DNA from 2 places in the Mesorhizobium sp. B2-6-1 genome. Region 1 is predicted to be linked to the other one. Evidence: predicted binding sites of a transcription regulator. Region 1 holds the regulator's gene; the other holds the start of a gene.
The links. The regulator LexA, encoded in region 1, represses DNA repair genes until DNA is damaged. The targets are predictions, from matches to a motif close to TGTTCNNNNTGTGTTCNG.
Positions count from the first base shown of each region.

Region 2: a site for LexA is predicted at 1,962-1,979, ahead of recA (recombinase RecA). Genes of this name have one in related genera too.

Region 1 covers NZ_VFUH01000005.1:165,036-172,957, reverse strand. The annotation lists gene FJ443_RS13320 (AMP-binding protein) at 1-1,621, shown strand, start outside; gene kynA (tryptophan 2,3-dioxygenase) at 1,618-2,454, shown strand; gene kynU (kynureninase) at 2,518-3,765, opposite strand; gene FJ443_RS13305 (TetR/AcrR family transcriptional regulator) at 3,762-4,553, opposite strand; gene lexA (transcriptional repressor LexA) at 4,891-5,634, shown strand; gene FJ443_RS13295 (ComEC/Rec2 family competence protein) at 5,628-7,922, opposite strand, start outside.
Region 2 covers NZ_VFUH01000032.1:278-8,199, forward strand. The annotation lists gene FJ443_RS30945 (pseudouridine-5'-phosphate glycosidase) at 1-763, opposite strand, end outside; gene FJ443_RS30950 (carbohydrate kinase family protein) at 810-1,754, opposite strand; gene recA (recombinase RecA) at 2,037-3,134, shown strand; gene alaS (alanine--tRNA ligase) at 3,438-6,104, shown strand; gene FJ443_RS30965 (glutathione S-transferase N-terminal domain-containing protein) at 6,255-6,881, opposite strand; gene FJ443_RS30970 (NADP-dependent isocitrate dehydrogenase) at 6,968-7,922, opposite strand, start outside.

The DNA of each region.
Region 1 (7,922 bases):
TGGGCCATCAGCGCATATCGACACGTTCACGCGCGATAACCTGCCGCCGCCGGATCAATGGCCGGACTTCCTGCTCGACGGCTTCGACTATCCCGAACGGCTCAATGCCGGCGTCGAACTGACCGACAGGCTGGTCGAGAAAGGGTTGGGCGACCACACCGCGCTGATCGGCAACGGCCGCCGCCGTACCTACAAGGAATTATCCGACTGGACGAACAGGCTGGCGCATGCGCTGGTCGAGAATTACGGCGTCAAGCCAGGCAACCGGGTACTGATCCGGTCGGCCAACAACCCCGCAATGGTGGCCTGCTGGCTGGCCGCCACCAAGGTCGGCGCCGTCGTGGTCAACACGATGCCGATGCTGCGCGCCGGCGAACTCGCCAAGATCGTCGACAAGGCCGAAATCACGACAGCGCTGTGCGACACCAGGCTGATGGACGAGATGACCGCCTGCGCCAAGGACAGCGCGTTCCTCAAGCAGGTCATCGGTTTCGACGGCACCGCCAACCATGACGCCGAGCTCGATCGCGCCGCCCTCGACAAGCCCGTGACGTTTACTGCGGTGCAGACCGGGCGTGACGACGTCGCCCTGCTCGGCTTCACCTCAGGCACGACAGGCGTGCCGAAGGCGACGATGCATTTTCACCGCGACCTCCTGATCATCGCCGACGCCTACGCCCGCGAGATCCTGCAGGTGACGCCTGACGACATCTTCGTCGGCTCGCCGCCGCTGGCCTTCACCTTCGGCCTTGGCGGGCTCGCCATCTTTCCGCTGCGTTTCGGCGCCGCGGCGACGCTGCTGGAACAGGCCACGCCACCCAACATGGTCCACATCATCGAAACCTACAAAGCGACGATCTCCTTCACCGCGCCCACCGCCTATCGCGCAATGCTCAAGGCCATGGACGAAGGGGCCGATTTATCGTCGCTGCGCGTCGCCGTTTCGGCCGGCGAGACCTTGCCCGCGCCGGTCTTCGAGGAATGGACTGAGAAAACCGGAAAGCCGATCCTTGACGGCATCGGCGCCACGGAAATGCTGCATATTTTCATCTCCAACCGCTTCGATGACATGAAGCCTGCCTCCACCGGCAAGGCCGTTGGCGGCTATCAGGCGCGCGTCGTCGACGACGAAATGCGCGAAGTGCCGCGCGGCACCGCGGGCAGGCTCGCGGTGCGGGGACCGACCGGCTGCCGCTACATGGCCGATGCCAGGCAGAGCGACTATGTCCGCGACGGGTGGAATCTCACCGGCGACACGTTCTGGCAGGACGAGGACGGTTTCTTCCACTTCGCCGCGCGCTCCGACGACATGATTGTCAGTGCCGGCTACAACATCGCCGGCCCTGAGGTCGAAGCGGCGCTGCTGGCGCATGCCGATGTCGCCGAATGCGCGGTGGTTGGCGCCGAGGATGCCGAGCGCGGTCAGATCGTCGAGGCTCATGTCGTGCTCGTGCAAGGCGTGGCGCCAGACGCAATGACCGTCAAGCGTCTGCAGGATCACGTCAAGGCCATGATCGCGCCCTACAAATATCCGCGTTCGGTAAAATTCATCGCCGCTTTGCCCAAGACGCAGACCGGCAAGATCCAGCGCTTCCGGCTGCGCGCGGAGAAGATCAATTGAGCAAGCCCTACGACCCGTCCGCCGAGGGCGCGGAAATGTCGTTCAAGGAGCGCATGTCCTACAGCGACTATCTGCATCTGGAAAAGGTGCTCGAGGCGCAGGATCCGCTTTCGTCAGCCCATGACGAGATGTTGTTCATCATCCAGCACCAGACGTCGGAACTCTGGATGAAGCTCGCGCTGCACGAAATCGGCGCAGCAATCCGCTCCATCCGCGCCGACCGTCTCGAACCGAGCTTCAAGATGCTTTCGCGTGTCGCCCGCATCTTCGAGCAGCTCAACAATGCCTGGGACGTGCTGCGCACCATGACGCCCAGTGAATACACCGAGTTTCGTGATGCGCTCGGCCAGTCCTCGGGCTTCCAGTCCTGGCAGTACCGTGCCATCGAGTTCGTGGCCGGCAACCGCAATCTCGCAATGCTCGGACCGCACAAACACCGGCCGGACCTCAGCGAGAAACTGGAGGCGATTCTGGCGCAACCGTCGCTCTACGACGAGACGCTGCTGCTGCTCGCCCGCAACGGCTTCGACATCGGCGCCGACGCAAGGCGTACGGACTGGCGCGAAACGCGGACCGAGAACGAAGAGGTCCTTGTCGCCTGGCAGACCATCTACCGCGACCCGCAGCGCTACTGGATGTTCTACGAACTCGCCGAGAAGCTGGTCGACTTCGAGGATTATTTCCGCCGTTGGCGCTTCAACCACGTCACCACGGTCGAGCGCATCATCGGCATGAAGCGCGGCACCGGCGGCACATCGGGCGCGTCCTACCTGAAGAAGATGCTGGAGGTGGAGTTGTTCCCGGAGCTGTGGAAGGTCCGCACCCGGCTCTGACGTAGCTTTGCCGACTGCATATCGTTATCCCGAACCCGCTGCGCTTTTCTGAGCGACAGGCTCTTAAGTCACCGCCGCCTTGACGGCGAAACGCGCCTCCTGCCACGCGTCCGTGCGCAAAATGTCTTCCAGCACCTCGACAGCCTGCCAGACATCGACATAGCCGACATAAAGCGGCGTAAAGCCGAAGCGAATCGTGGATGGCGCGCGGAAATCGCCGATCACGCCGCGCTCGATCAAGGCCCGCATCACCTGATAGCCATGCGGGTGGAGGAACGACACCTGGCTGCCGCGCTCATTGCCGTCGCGCGGGCCTTCGAGTTCGAGGCCGTAGGCGCCGCATTTTGCCTCGACGAGCTGGATGAACAGATCGGTCAATGCGATGCTCTTCCTGCGCACCTCTGCCATATCGACGTCGTTCCAGACATCGAGGGCCCCTTTGAGCGCGCGCATCGACAGCACAGGCTGCGTGCCGCAGAGAAACCGGCGGATGCCTGTGCCGGCAGCAAAACCCTGTTCGAAGGCGAAAGGCCGCGCATGGCCCCACCAGCCGCTGAGCGGCTGGCGGACATCGCCATGGTGGCGCTCGGCCGCGTAGATGAAGGCCGGGGCACCTGGGCCTCCATTGAGATATTTGTAGGTGCAGCCGACGGCGAAATCGGCGTTCGAACGGTCGAGCTCGACCGGCAAGGCGCCGGCGGTATGGCAGAGATCCCAGACGATCAGCGCGCCGGCATCATGTGCCGTCCGCGTCAGCGCGGCCATGTCGCGTAACTGCCCGGATTTGTAGTTGACGTGGTTGACCAGGATGACCGCGACCCGCTCGTCGATCAGTTCTTCTATGGTCGGCGCATCGACACCCTCGAGCCGCAGCACCGTGCCCGGCCGCGTCGAGGCAACGCCTTCGGCCATATAGAGATCGGTCGGAAAGCTGTCCCCCTCGGCGATGATGACTGACCTGTCCGGCCGCATCCCGAGTGCCGCATGCAGCACCTTGTAGATGTTGATCGAGGTGGTATCGCAGACCACCGTCTGGCCGGCGGCGGCCCCGATCAGGCGCCCGAGTTGGTCGCCGAGTTCGACCGGCATGTCGAACCAGCCGGCGGTGTTCCAGGCGCGGATGAGATCCTGCGCCCACTCCTGCGTGGCGGCCTTCTGCAGCTCGCCGAACACGGCTGGCGAAGCGGCGCCCAGCGAATTGCCGTCGAGATAGATCACCCCCTGGGGCAAGGTGAAGCGGTCACGCATGGCACGCAGCGGATCCGCGGTGTCCATTGCCTCGATCGCTGCGAGATCGGGAATTTTGCTCATGGTCGCGATGTTCCTCGGTGAGAAGAGCGCCCTGGAAACGGGCCGGCTGTTTTGCCGCCCGGGCAAGGGCTGGCCGCATAGAGGCGCAAGAACAGGGTGAACGCCCGGTTCGATCTTTGCTCGATTTCCGCCCGAGGCAGTTCCTCGAGCACCCCAACGATCCGGCGAACCTGGAGATCGCCGATCAAAAGACTGATGTAGATGTCGGCGGCTTCGGCAGGATCGTCACAGGCGATCGGGCCGGCCCGACTTGCGGTTCGAAGCAGGTCGCCAACAAGCGGCATTATGGTATTGCGGCCGAATTGCGCGATCGATTGGCCAAGCGTGCCTGTATCGTTGACGTCGCCGGCCGCGGCGCGATTGAGCGCCACCGCCTTGTCGCCCGTCACGAGGGTCAGCAGGACTGGCCCGAGCAAGTTCAGGGTTTCGAGCGGATCGCGCGCCTGGTGAAGGGCGTCCTCCAGCAGCTTCCTTGCCTCTCCCGCATTGGCTTCGATCAAGGATCGAAACAGGGTCTGCTTGTTGCCGTACCAGTTGTAGAGGGTTTCGTTCGAGGCCGATGCCCGCTTGGCGATAGCAAGCAGGGAGGCGCTCTTGTAGCCGGCTTCCCGGAGCACCGCATAGGCGGCCTCCTCTATCCGTTCGCGTCGCGCGGCCTGCTTCGGCGTGGTCATTGGTGTTCCTCTTCGAAAACCGTACATTATTATACGGTTCGTCAAGCGAACGAACGAACGCAGCCCGTCGCGACCAGTGGTGGTGTCTGGCCGTTTTCCGGCGGAAGTTGGCATTTTGGTTTCGTTTCGTTCACGAGCCGCAGGGGTTTCTAATCCGCCCAAACGCACCCCGCACCTGCCGGTCACCCAGCTTGCAGGCTTGTGCCAAGAGTGGAGACCGGTCGGGCCACAGGCCATTAACCAAAATAGTTTCAAAGGGCCCGGGAGCGCATTGACGACGGACCGCGCTGGCAGGATGCTGGCTGCGGGAGGGCATTTCGTTTCCGTCGCCTTAACAAATTCATTAAACTTTAAATGGTTGCGGAACACAACTGGAACAGATAGTGTTTGTTCTGGGTTTGTTTTCTGATTCTGGTTCCAGACCCTTCGTGCAATGCCTTTGGGGGCCGCCATGCTCACGCGCAAGCAACATGAACTCTTGATGTTCATCCATGAACGGCTGAAGGAAAGCGGCATTCCGCCGTCCTTCGACGAGATGAAGGAAGCGCTGGACCTCGCCTCCAAGTCGGGAATTCATCGGCTGATCACGGCGTTGGAGGAGCGCGGCTTCATTCGCCGCCTGCCCAACCGGGCGCGCGCGCTGGAGGTGCTGCGCCTGCCGGACTCGATCGCGCCGGGTCTTAACGCGGCAAAGAAGTTCTCCCCGAGCGTCATCCAGGGCAGCCTCGGACAGGGCAGCAGCCCTAGCCGGCAGATCAAGCCGGCGACGTCTTCGCGTCTGCCCGCTGCCGGCAATGACGACGACGCGGTTTCAGCGGTGTCGATCCCGGTCATGGGTCGCATCGCAGCGGGTGTGCCGATCGACGCCATCCAGCATCAGACGCATTCCATTTCAGTGCCGCCTGACATGATCATGGGCGGCGAACACTATGCGCTGGAGGTCAAGGGCGATTCGATGATCGAGGCCGGCATTTTCGACGGCGACACGGTCATCATCCGCAATGCCGACACCGCAAGTCCCGGCGAGATCATCGTGGCCCTGGTGGACGAGGAGGAAGCAACGCTGAAGCGCTTCCGCCGAAAGGGTGCTTCGATTGCGCTCGAGGCTGCCAATCCGGCCTATGAAACACGTATTTTCGGACCGGACAGGGTCAAGGTGCAAGGCAAGCTGGTCGGCCTGATCAGGCGCTACTGAGCGGGGTCGGCGGTGGGCTTTTCGGGTTTACGGTAAGGCGGCAGTCCCCTTGCCTCGCGTGAGAATTTCCGCTGTTCGTGCCAGGGCCGATATGGCCTGTCGACGGCAAAGCTGACCCGTGCCGGTGCCGTCGCCGATTGCTGGTCGAAGAAGACGGCGGCACTTCCCTTGCGAGCGAGCTGCCGCTTGGTGATGACGAGAACCAGCGGATTGTGGCAGGGATCGTAGCCCGCGGGGTCGTTGATGACGATCAGATCCGCATAGGAGCAGGCCCTCCAGGCGTCCTTGCGATCCTCCACCTGCGCGATGATCGCCCCCGAGGTATGCCGGGCCATGCACAGGCCCGTGAAGCAATAGAAAGGCGCTCCCGCCGGAAGTTGCGCGGGATCGAAGATGTCGAACTGTCGGTCTCCGCTGTCGAACAGTTCCGGCGCAACGATGGTTTCGGACTTCAGCGCGCGTTTCCAATTATCGACGGTGAATTCGTTCGGGCGCGCCCGGTTGATCGCGAGCTCGCCGCCGCCGATCGGCAACGCCACCAGGCGGGCATCCTCCGAAATCAGCACGTCCGGCGTGCGCGTGTCCGAGACGGTCAACAGGCCGGCGAGCGCGAAGGGAAGTGCCGCCAGCCGCAGCCATGTCGTGGCCATCGTCGCGATGACCAGGGCGATCGCCACCAGAAGGACGGATTGCTGCGAAATCAACCCGACCGCGTCGACCGGCGAGCGTTGCGAGATCCATCCTGATATGGCGATCATCGCGGTCAGTCCCTTGCCCATCAGATAAAGGGATGGTCCATCGAACCCGAACGGCATCAGCAGCGCGCTGGCAACCGCAAGGAACATCACGACCGAAACGATCGGCATGACGGCAAGATTGGCGAACAGGCTGAGCGGCGACACGCGCTGGAAATGCCAGATGGCGAAAAGCGCCGTGGCGCTTCCCGCGATAATCGAGGTCATCGCCAGCCCACCTGTCGCCAGCAGCAATTTTCGCGTCAGCAGGCCAGGCAAGGTCCGTTGCGGCGGCGGGGTCCGCGCTTTGTCGGCTTTGCGATCCGACCAGCCGGCATAGGCGCCGACCAGGGCCGCGGTGGCGGCGAAGGACATCTGGAAGCTCGGCCCTACCACCTCGTGCGGCGACACCACGATGACGGCGATCGCCGAAATAGCCAGATTGCGCATGGTGAGTGCCGCCCGATCGAACAGAACGGCGATCAGCATCACCGCCAGCATGATGAAGCTGCGTTCGGCGGCGACAACGACGCCCGAAATGACGAGGTAGGCGGCGATGGAGAAAAGTGCCGCCGCGGCCGCGTATTTCTTGACCGGCCGGCGGGAGGAAAAATTCGGGAACAGCGCGAAGCCGCCACGCAGCAGACCCATGACCGTGCCGGCGACCAGCGCCATGTGCAGCCCGGAAATTGAGATGATGTGGTAGATGCCGGTGCGTCGCATCGCTTCATTGATCTCGTCGGGAATCCCGGCGCGCACACCCACGATCAGCGCCGCGGCGATCTCGCCCTCGGCGCCGCCGATGCTGCCCCTGATATGGTCGGCAATGCTTTCGCGAGCACTCTCGATGGCGGCTGAAAGGGCGGCCCACAGCGGCCTGTCATCGGCTGAGACGATTTTGGGGTTGCCGAGAAAGAAGCCGCTGGCGCCTATGCCGGCGAAGTAGCTGTCGAAGGAAAAGTCGTAGCTGTCCGGCCGCACCGGTCCGGTCGGCGGCAACAGCCTGGCATAGCCGGTCACGAGCGAACCGGCCGTCACTTCAGCCGGCACCTTGCGTGCCGAAAGGCGAACGCGCTCCGGCGCGTAGAGTAGTTTCGGCCGCGCGGTCGATGTCACATCGATGGTCAGCCGGATGCGCCCGGTCTCCATCTGGTCGACCGAAACGACGCGGCCGGTGATTTGCGTGGAGATTTCCGAGCCCAGCATCCGCGTTCCCGCTCGCCACGTCTCGACTTTGCCGGCGAGCATGCCGAGCGCGCACAACAGCGCCGCCATGAAGCACAGATGCGTTTTCGGCCATGAGCGTGAAACGAGCGCGCACAGCGACATCAGGATCGCGACCGCGACAGGCTTGGCAAAGCCCGGCTCCGCCGCCAGCGAAAAATAGGCGATCGATCCGCATGCCAGGAACACCGGCACGAGCAGGAAGGCTATGCCCCGATCGAGTTCGAGCTCGGACGCTCTGGCCACGCCGTTGCGCAGACGAGGCCATGAAGCACGGCCGAACTCACGGCGCAGACGCACGGCCGCGCCGGCTGCGGGAATGCCGGGCGG
Region 2 (7,922 bases), on a different contig from region 1:
TCTGGGCGGCCTCGATGTAGCCGGCCATCTCGCCGGCCGGGATTTCGTGATCCTCCGGCACCGGATTGGCGATCAGCATGCCGCCGCTCAGGCCCAGCGCCTGTCGCGTCTTGTAAAAATGCGCGATCTCTTCCGGCGCGTGCAAGGTCAGCGGCGCGCGGAACGGCGACTGCCGCGACCAGAAGGCCGGCATGGTCTCGCAGCCATGGCCGATCACGGGCACGCCGCGGGTCTCCAGCACCTCCAGCGTCTTTTCGATGTCGAGGATGGCCTTGGCCCCAGCCGAGACGACGATGACGGGCGTGCGCGCCAGCTCATCGAGGTCGGCGGAAATGTCGAAGCTTTTTTCGGCGCCCTTGTGCACGCCGCCGATGCCGCCGGTGGCGAACACCTTTATCCCAACCATATGCGCGGCGATCATTGTGGCGGCAACCGTGGTGCCGCCGGTGCGCCCTTGCGCGACGGCGAAGCCGAGATCGGCGCGCGAGAGCTTCATGGCGTCGCCGGTCATGGCGAGCGATTCGCGTTCTCCGTCGGAGAGGCCGATCTTGATGCGGCCCGCCACCACGGCGATCGTCGCCGGCACCGCGCCGCCGTCCGCAATGATCCTTTCCACGTCGGCCGCCATGGCGCCATTGTCGGGGTAGGGCATGCCGTGGGTTATGATGGTGCTTTCCAGCGCCACCACGGGCTTCCCGGCCGACAGGGCCTGCGCCACCGGCGCGTGGACATCGATGAAGGGGCGGGCGGTGTCTGGGGTCATCTTGATCTCCAATCCGAAGTGCGGCGCATCCTTTCGGATGCCGGTCTCATGCCATTTCCTGCTCTTCGGGCACAAGAGCCAGCGCTTGCGCGAAAGTCGCCGTGGTGAAATCGGGAACGGCGCCCGCGCTTTCAATAGCCAGCGTCGCGGCGGCGACGCCCTCGCGCAACGCCGCGCGCAAGGGCATGCCGCGCAGCAGGGCGGCGACCGTCGCGCCGGCAAGCGCATCGCCGGCGCCGGTGACGTCCACGACCTTTCTTGGAGGGGGCGGGACGACGGCAAAGCTGCCGTCGCGGTCGAAGCCCAGCACCGGGCCGCCGCCCGCCGTGACCACCGCGCTGTCGAGGCCGGCGCTTCTCAGCCCGTCGAGGATAGTTTTTTGAGAGGCGGCATCGTCAAGTCCGGCAAGCGCCACCGCCTCGCGCCTGTTCATGAAGGCGACGGCCAGGCCGCCGAGCACCGGTGTCAAGCGCACGACCTTGGCCGGTGAAATGGCAATGGCGAACACGGGCTTGCCGGCGGCAAGCGACACCAGCCGCTCCAGAGCCGCCGATGGCAGGTTGGCGTCGCACAGGACGGCATCGGCGGCGGCGATCTCCTCCCGCACCCTGGAGCGGCGGATCTGCTTTGCAAATGCCAGCTCATAAAGCGCCATGTCGGCAAAGCCGACGAGCAGTTCGCCCTCGCGGTCGATCAGCGCCGTATAGCTCGGCGTCGTGCGGTCGAGGAACACCGCGGACAGGTCGGCAATGCCTGCTTCGGCGATGGCGCGCGAAACCGTGTCGGCGGCGGCATCGCCGCCGCGCACCGACAGCAACGAGCCCGAGACGCCTCGCCGCACCGTGCTGCGCAATGCGTTGAAGACGCCGCCGCCAACGTCCTCGCGCATCGTGCCCGGGTTGGAGGCAGCCGGCACGTAAGCGCCGGACACCTGGCCGCGCCTGTCGATATGGGCGCCGCCCACCGCCAGGACTCTTGGAGATCTCACCATGCGCCGATATGACCTTTGTTGGCGGTCACGCACAAGCGCCATGCTGTGCGACGGAGCTTCGCAGGCAACAACCAGCGATTCGTGAGATCGGCACGGCGAACCAGCCTGGCCCAATATTCGGACCATGTTGGAGCCGAATCGTGAGACAAAAAAAGAACAAATCAGGATGTTGCTTATTTTTCAGATGCTTGATCCCTCTTGCCAAATGAGAACAAAAAAGGTACAAATAACCAAGGATTACGGATTGTCCGGCCTTCATTGACGACTACGGGGTGATGTATCATGGCTCAGAACAGCTTGCGGCTTGTAGAGGATAAGGCAGTGGACAAATCAAAGGCTCTGGATGCGGCGCTGTCGCAAATCGAGCGGGCTTTCGGCAAGGGCTCGATCATGCGGCTCGGCGCGAACGAGCAGGTCGTCGAGATCGAAACCGTGCCAACCGGCTCGCTCGGCCTCGACATCGCGCTTGGCGTCGGCGGCCTGCCGCGCGGCCGCATCATCGAGATCTACGGGCCGGAAAGCTCGGGTAAGACGACGCTGGCGCTGCACACGGTGGCGGAAGCCCAGAAGAAGGGCGGCATCTGCGCCTTCGTCGATGCCGAGCATGCGCTCGATCCGGTCTATGCCCGCAAGCTCGGCGTCGATCTCGAAAACCTCCTGATCTCGCAGCCTGACACTGGCGAGCAGGCGCTTGAGATCTGCGATACGCTGGTGCGCTCCGGCGCCATCGATGTGCTGGTGGTCGATTCGGTCGCGGCGCTGACGCCGCGCGCCGAAATCGAGGGCGAGATGGGCGATTCGCTGCCCGGCCTGCAGGCCCGCCTGATGAGCCAGGCGCTGCGCAAGCTGACCGCCTCGATCTCGCGCTCCAACACCATGGTCATCTTCATCAACCAGATCCGCATGAAGATCGGCGTCATGTTCGGCTCGCCCGAAACCACCACCGGCGGCAATGCGCTGAAATTCTACGCCTCGGTGCGTCTCGATATCCGCCGCATCGGGTCGGTCAAGGACCGCGACGAGGTCGTCGGCAACCAGACCCGCGTCAAGGTGGTCAAGAACAAGCTGGCGCCGCCCTTCAAGGTGGTCGAGTTCGACATCATGTACGGCGAAGGCGTGTCGAAGACCGGCGAGCTGGTCGATCTCGGCGTCAAGGCGGGCGTGGTCGAGAAATCGGGCGCCTGGTTCTCCTACAATTCGCAGCGTCTCGGCCAGGGCCGCGAGAACGCGAAGCTGTTCCTGCGCGACAATCCCGATACGGCGCGCGAGATCGAACTTGCGCTCAGGCAGAACGCCGGACTGATCGCCGAAAAATTCCTCGAGAATGGCGGCTCCGAAGGTGGCGATGATGGCTTCGAGGATGAAGCCGGCGCGATGTAAGCGCTCGTCGGCACGATCTAGCGTTCGCTGGCGCGATCTAGCGTTCGGTTTGCGGCCCGAGTTCGGCCATAATCCCGGTTCATCAATTTGAGCTTATGTAATCGAGTTCTGTAGTATTGCGTTTCGAACCGCCGGCCCCGTGCCGGCGGTTTGCGTTTTGAGCGGCTGGCGAACCGCGAATTGGCCAGCTTGCGTGTTTCTGGACAGGGTGCCAAGCGGCGGCTAAAAGGCCAGCTCCATCTTCTAAAGCAGAGCCCATTTTCCGCCGGTCCGGCCGGCGGCTCTCTCGAAAAGGCAGCATTCATGAGTGGCGTGAACGAGATCCGGTCGACATTTCTCGACTATTTCCGCAAGGAGGGTCACGAGGTCGTGGCGTCGAGCCCGCTTGTGCCGCGCAACGATCCGACGCTGATGTTCACCAATGCCGGCATGGTGCAGTTCAAGAACGTCTTCACCGGCCTGGAGAAGCGGCCCTATTCGCGTGCCACGACCGCCCAGAAAAGCGTTCGCGCCGGCGGCAAGCACAACGACCTCGACAATGTCGGCTACACCGCGCGCCACCTGACCTTCTTCGAGATGCTCGGCAATTTCTCCTTCGGCGACTATTTCAAGGAGCGCGCCATCGAGTTAGCCTGGAACCTCATTACCAGGGAGTTCGGGCTTAAGAAGGACAAGCTGCTCGTCACCGTCTACCACACCGACGACGAGGCGGCCGGCTTCTGGAAGAAGATCGCCGGCTTTTCCGATGATCGCATCATCCGCATCCCGACCTCCGACAATTTCTGGGCGATGGGCGACACCGGGCCATGCGGGCCATGCTCGGAAATCTTCATCGACCGTGGCGAGCACATCTGGGGCGGCCCGCCCGGCACCCCGGAGGAGGATGGCGACCGGTTCCTGGAATTCTGGAACCTGGTGTTCATGCAGTACGAGCAGGTGACGAAGGACGAGCGGATCGACCTGCCGCGCCCGTCGATCGACACCGGCATGGGCCTGGAGCGCATGGCCTCCATCCTGCAAGGCGTGGAAAGCGTCTTTGAGACCGATCTGTTTCGGCACTTGATCGATGCGGCGTCGTCCGCGCTCGGTCGCGGTCCCGACGCCGAGACCGTCGCATCCTATCGCGTCATAGCCGATCACCTGCGCTCGTCGTCGTTCCTGGTCGCAGACGGCGTGCTGCCATCGAATGAAGGCCGCGGCTATGTGCTGCGCCGCATCATGCGCCGCGCCATGCGCCATGCACAGCTGCTCGGTGCGAACGAGCCGCTGGTGTGGAAGCTGGTGCCGGCGCTGGTTCGCGAGATGGGTCAGGCCTATCCGGAACTGGTGCGCGGCGAACAGCTGATCACCGAGACGCTGAAGCTTGAGGAGACCAGGTTCCGCAAGACACTGGTGCGTGGCCTCGGTTTGCTGTCGGAGGCGACGGAAAAGCTCGGCGCCGGCGACATGCTGGACGGCGAGACGGCCTTCAAGCTTTACGACACCTATGGCTTCCCGCTCGACCTGACGCAGGATGCGCTGCGCCAGCGCAACATCTCGGTCGATCTTGCCGGCTTCACCAATGCGATGGAGCAGCAGAAGGCCGAGGCGCGTAAGCACTGGGCAGGTTCCGGCGAGGCGGCGACGGAAGCGGTCTGGTTCCCGGTGCGCGAAAAAGCCGGTGCCACCGAATTCCTCGGCTACGAGACCGAGCAGGCGGAAGGCATCATCCAGGCGGTTGTCCGCGACGGCAAGACCGTCGACAGCGCCGGCAAGGGCGAAGCGGTAGCCGTGGTCGTCAACCAGACGCCGTTCTATGCCGAATCCGGCGGCCAGATGGGCGACACCGGAACCATTTCAGGCGAAGGCTTCTCGATCGAGATTTCCGATACGCAGAAGAAGGCCGACGGGCTGTTCGTGCATCTCGGCAAGGTGGTCAGCGGCACTGCCAGGACGGGTGCCGCCGTCGAGCTGAAGGTTGACCATGCGAGGCGCTCCAGGCTGCGCGCGAACCATTCCGCGACGCATCTGATCCATGAGGCGCTGCGCGAGGTGCTGGGCACCCATGTGGCACAGAAGGGCTCGCTGGTCGCGCCCGAGCGCCTGCGCTTCGACATCTCGCACAACAAGCCCATCTCGCCCTCGGAACTCGAGGAGGTCGAGCGCATGGCCAATGAGATCGTGGTGCAGAACAGCCCGGTGATCACGCGCCTGATGTCGGTCGACGATGCCATTGCCGAAGGCGCCATGGCGCTGTTCGGCGAGAAATACGGCGATGAGGTGCGCGTCGTGTCTATGGGCACGGGCCTACATGGCGCCAAGGCCAATCGCCCCTATTCGGTCGAGCTTTGCGGCGGCACGCATGTCAGGGCAACCGGTGACATCGGCCTGGTGCGCGTCGTGTCCGACAGCGCCGTCGCCGCAGGCGTGCGCCGCATCGAGGCGCTGACGGGCGAGGCCGCGCGCAAGCATCTCGACGAACAGGACCGGCGCCTGAAGGCGGCCGCGGCAACACTGAAAATCTCGCCGGCCGACGTGCCGGCGCGTGTTGAAGCCCTGCTCGAAGAGCGCAAGAAGCTCGAGAAGGAGCTCACCGAAGCGCGCAAGAAGCTGGCGCTGGGCGGCGGGTCGCCCGCTGACGCGCCGGCCGCCAACGAGACCGTCGCGGGCGTCGGCTTCCTCGGCAAGTCGGTTTCCGGTGTCTCGCCGAAGGATCTGAAGCCGCTCGCCGATGCCGGCAAAAGCTCGCTCGGCTCCGGCGTGGTCGTGTTTGTCGGTGCGGGCGAGGACAACAAGGCGAGCGTCGTGGTCGCTGTCACCGATGATCTCGTCGGCCGCTTCAGCGCCGTCGACCTGGTGCGCGTCGCCTCCGCGGTACTCGGCGGGCAGGGCGGCGGCGGCCGGCCCGACATGGCGCAGGCCGGTGGCCCCGATGCCTCGAAGGCCGACGACGCGATTGCTGCGGTGAGGGCGGCGCTGGAGGCGGCGTGATTCATTGCAGAATTGGGGGGCAACGCTCCAGGCCGGTTGCTTCCCTTCGAGGTCGCGCGGCCCCTCATGATGGGCGGCGCGACATCAATGATCGGTTATCCGCGAAATCGTTGACCTGAATCGAATATCGCTGCGCTGCGCTGTCGCAGATCAGCCGGCCTTTTCAGTCCTGGCAAAGCTTGTCTGTTTAGCAATACAATCCCACCAGTCCTGTATGTCGGCAAAGCGAGCCAGCAGTTTGCGCCCTTCCGCCACCCTGACGAAATAGCCGATGATCGGTGCCGCATGCAGGTCGGCGAGCGTCAGTTGATTGCCGGGCAACCACGGCCCCGGGGATCTCAATGATGAGAGCACCTGAAGGACCGCTCCTGCTTGTCGTAATCCGCTGACAATCAGCGCTTCGTCAGGCGACGCCTTCTCCAGCCGCTCCACGGCGACGTCCCAGACCATGGCCCGATAGCCATAAGCGTCGAGCATGCCGATGATCTGGTTCATCCGCGCGCGGCCGCGCGGATCGTTCGGCTGCAAGGGCGGTCCGTCGAAAGCTTCATCGACATAGCGCGTGATCGCGCTGGCCTCGAACAGGCGAAAACCGTCATGCTCGAAGGCCGGGATGCGGCCGAACGGGTGGTGCTCGAAATACCAGCCGGGGATGCCCTCGGCGGCAAAGACATCGACCGGCACAAGCTCATAGTCGACGCCCTTCTCCTCCAGCGCCATGCGCGCTATGCGCACGTAAACGCTGTAGTCCGCGCCGTAGAGGACCGGTTTGGCCATGTTGCCAGTCCTTTGCTTTCGATTTCGTTGGCCCAAAAAAGCGAAGGCTCCTTCCGGAGCCTTCGGCGTGTTGAACCCGCGGGTGCCTACGCCATCGCCTTCTGCAAATTCTCGTCGATCTTGTCGAGAAATCCGGTGGTCGACAGCCAAGGCTGGTCGGGGCCGATCAGCAGCGACAGGTCCTTGGTCATGAAGCCGGATTCGACCGTCTGGATGCAGACCTTTTCCAGCGTTTCGGCAAAACGCTTCAATTCGGCATTGTCGTCGAGCTTGGCGCGGTGGGCCAGCCCTCGGGTCCAGGCGAAGATCGAGGCGATCGAATTGGTCGAGGTTTCCTCGCCCTTCTGGTGCTGGCGATAGTGGCGCGTCACGGTGCCGTGCGCGGCTTCCGCTTCCACCGTCTTGCCGTCCGGCGTCATCAGCACCGACGTCATCAGGCCGAGCGAGCCGAACCCCTGCGCCACCGTGTCGGACTGTACGTCGCCGTCATAGTTCTTGCAGGCCCAGACATAGCCACCCGACCATTTCAGGCTGGAGGCCACCATGTCGTCGATCAGGCGGTGCTCGTACCACAGCTTCTTGGACTTGAACTCGGCCTCGAACTCAGCCTCGTAGACCTCCTGGAAAATATCCTTGAAGCGGCCGTCATAGGCCTTGAGGATGGTGTTCTTGGTCGAGAGATAGACCGGGTAGTTGCGCAGCAGGCCGTAGTTCAGCGAAGCGCGGGCGAATTCGCGGATCGATTCGTCTAGGTTGTACATGGCCATGGCGACGCCGGCGCCGGGCGCGTCGAACACGTCGTGCTCGATCACCTGGCCATCCTCGCCGACGAACTTGATCGTCAGCTTGCCCTTGCCGGGAAAACGGAAATCGGTGGCGCGGTACTGGTCGCCATAGGCGTGGCGGCCGACGATGATCGGCTTGGTCCAGCCGGGCACCAGCCGCGGCACGTTCTTCATGATGATCGGCTCGCGGAAGATGGTGCCGCCGAGAATGTTGCGGATGGTGCCGTTCGGCGACTTCCACATCTTCTTCAGCTTG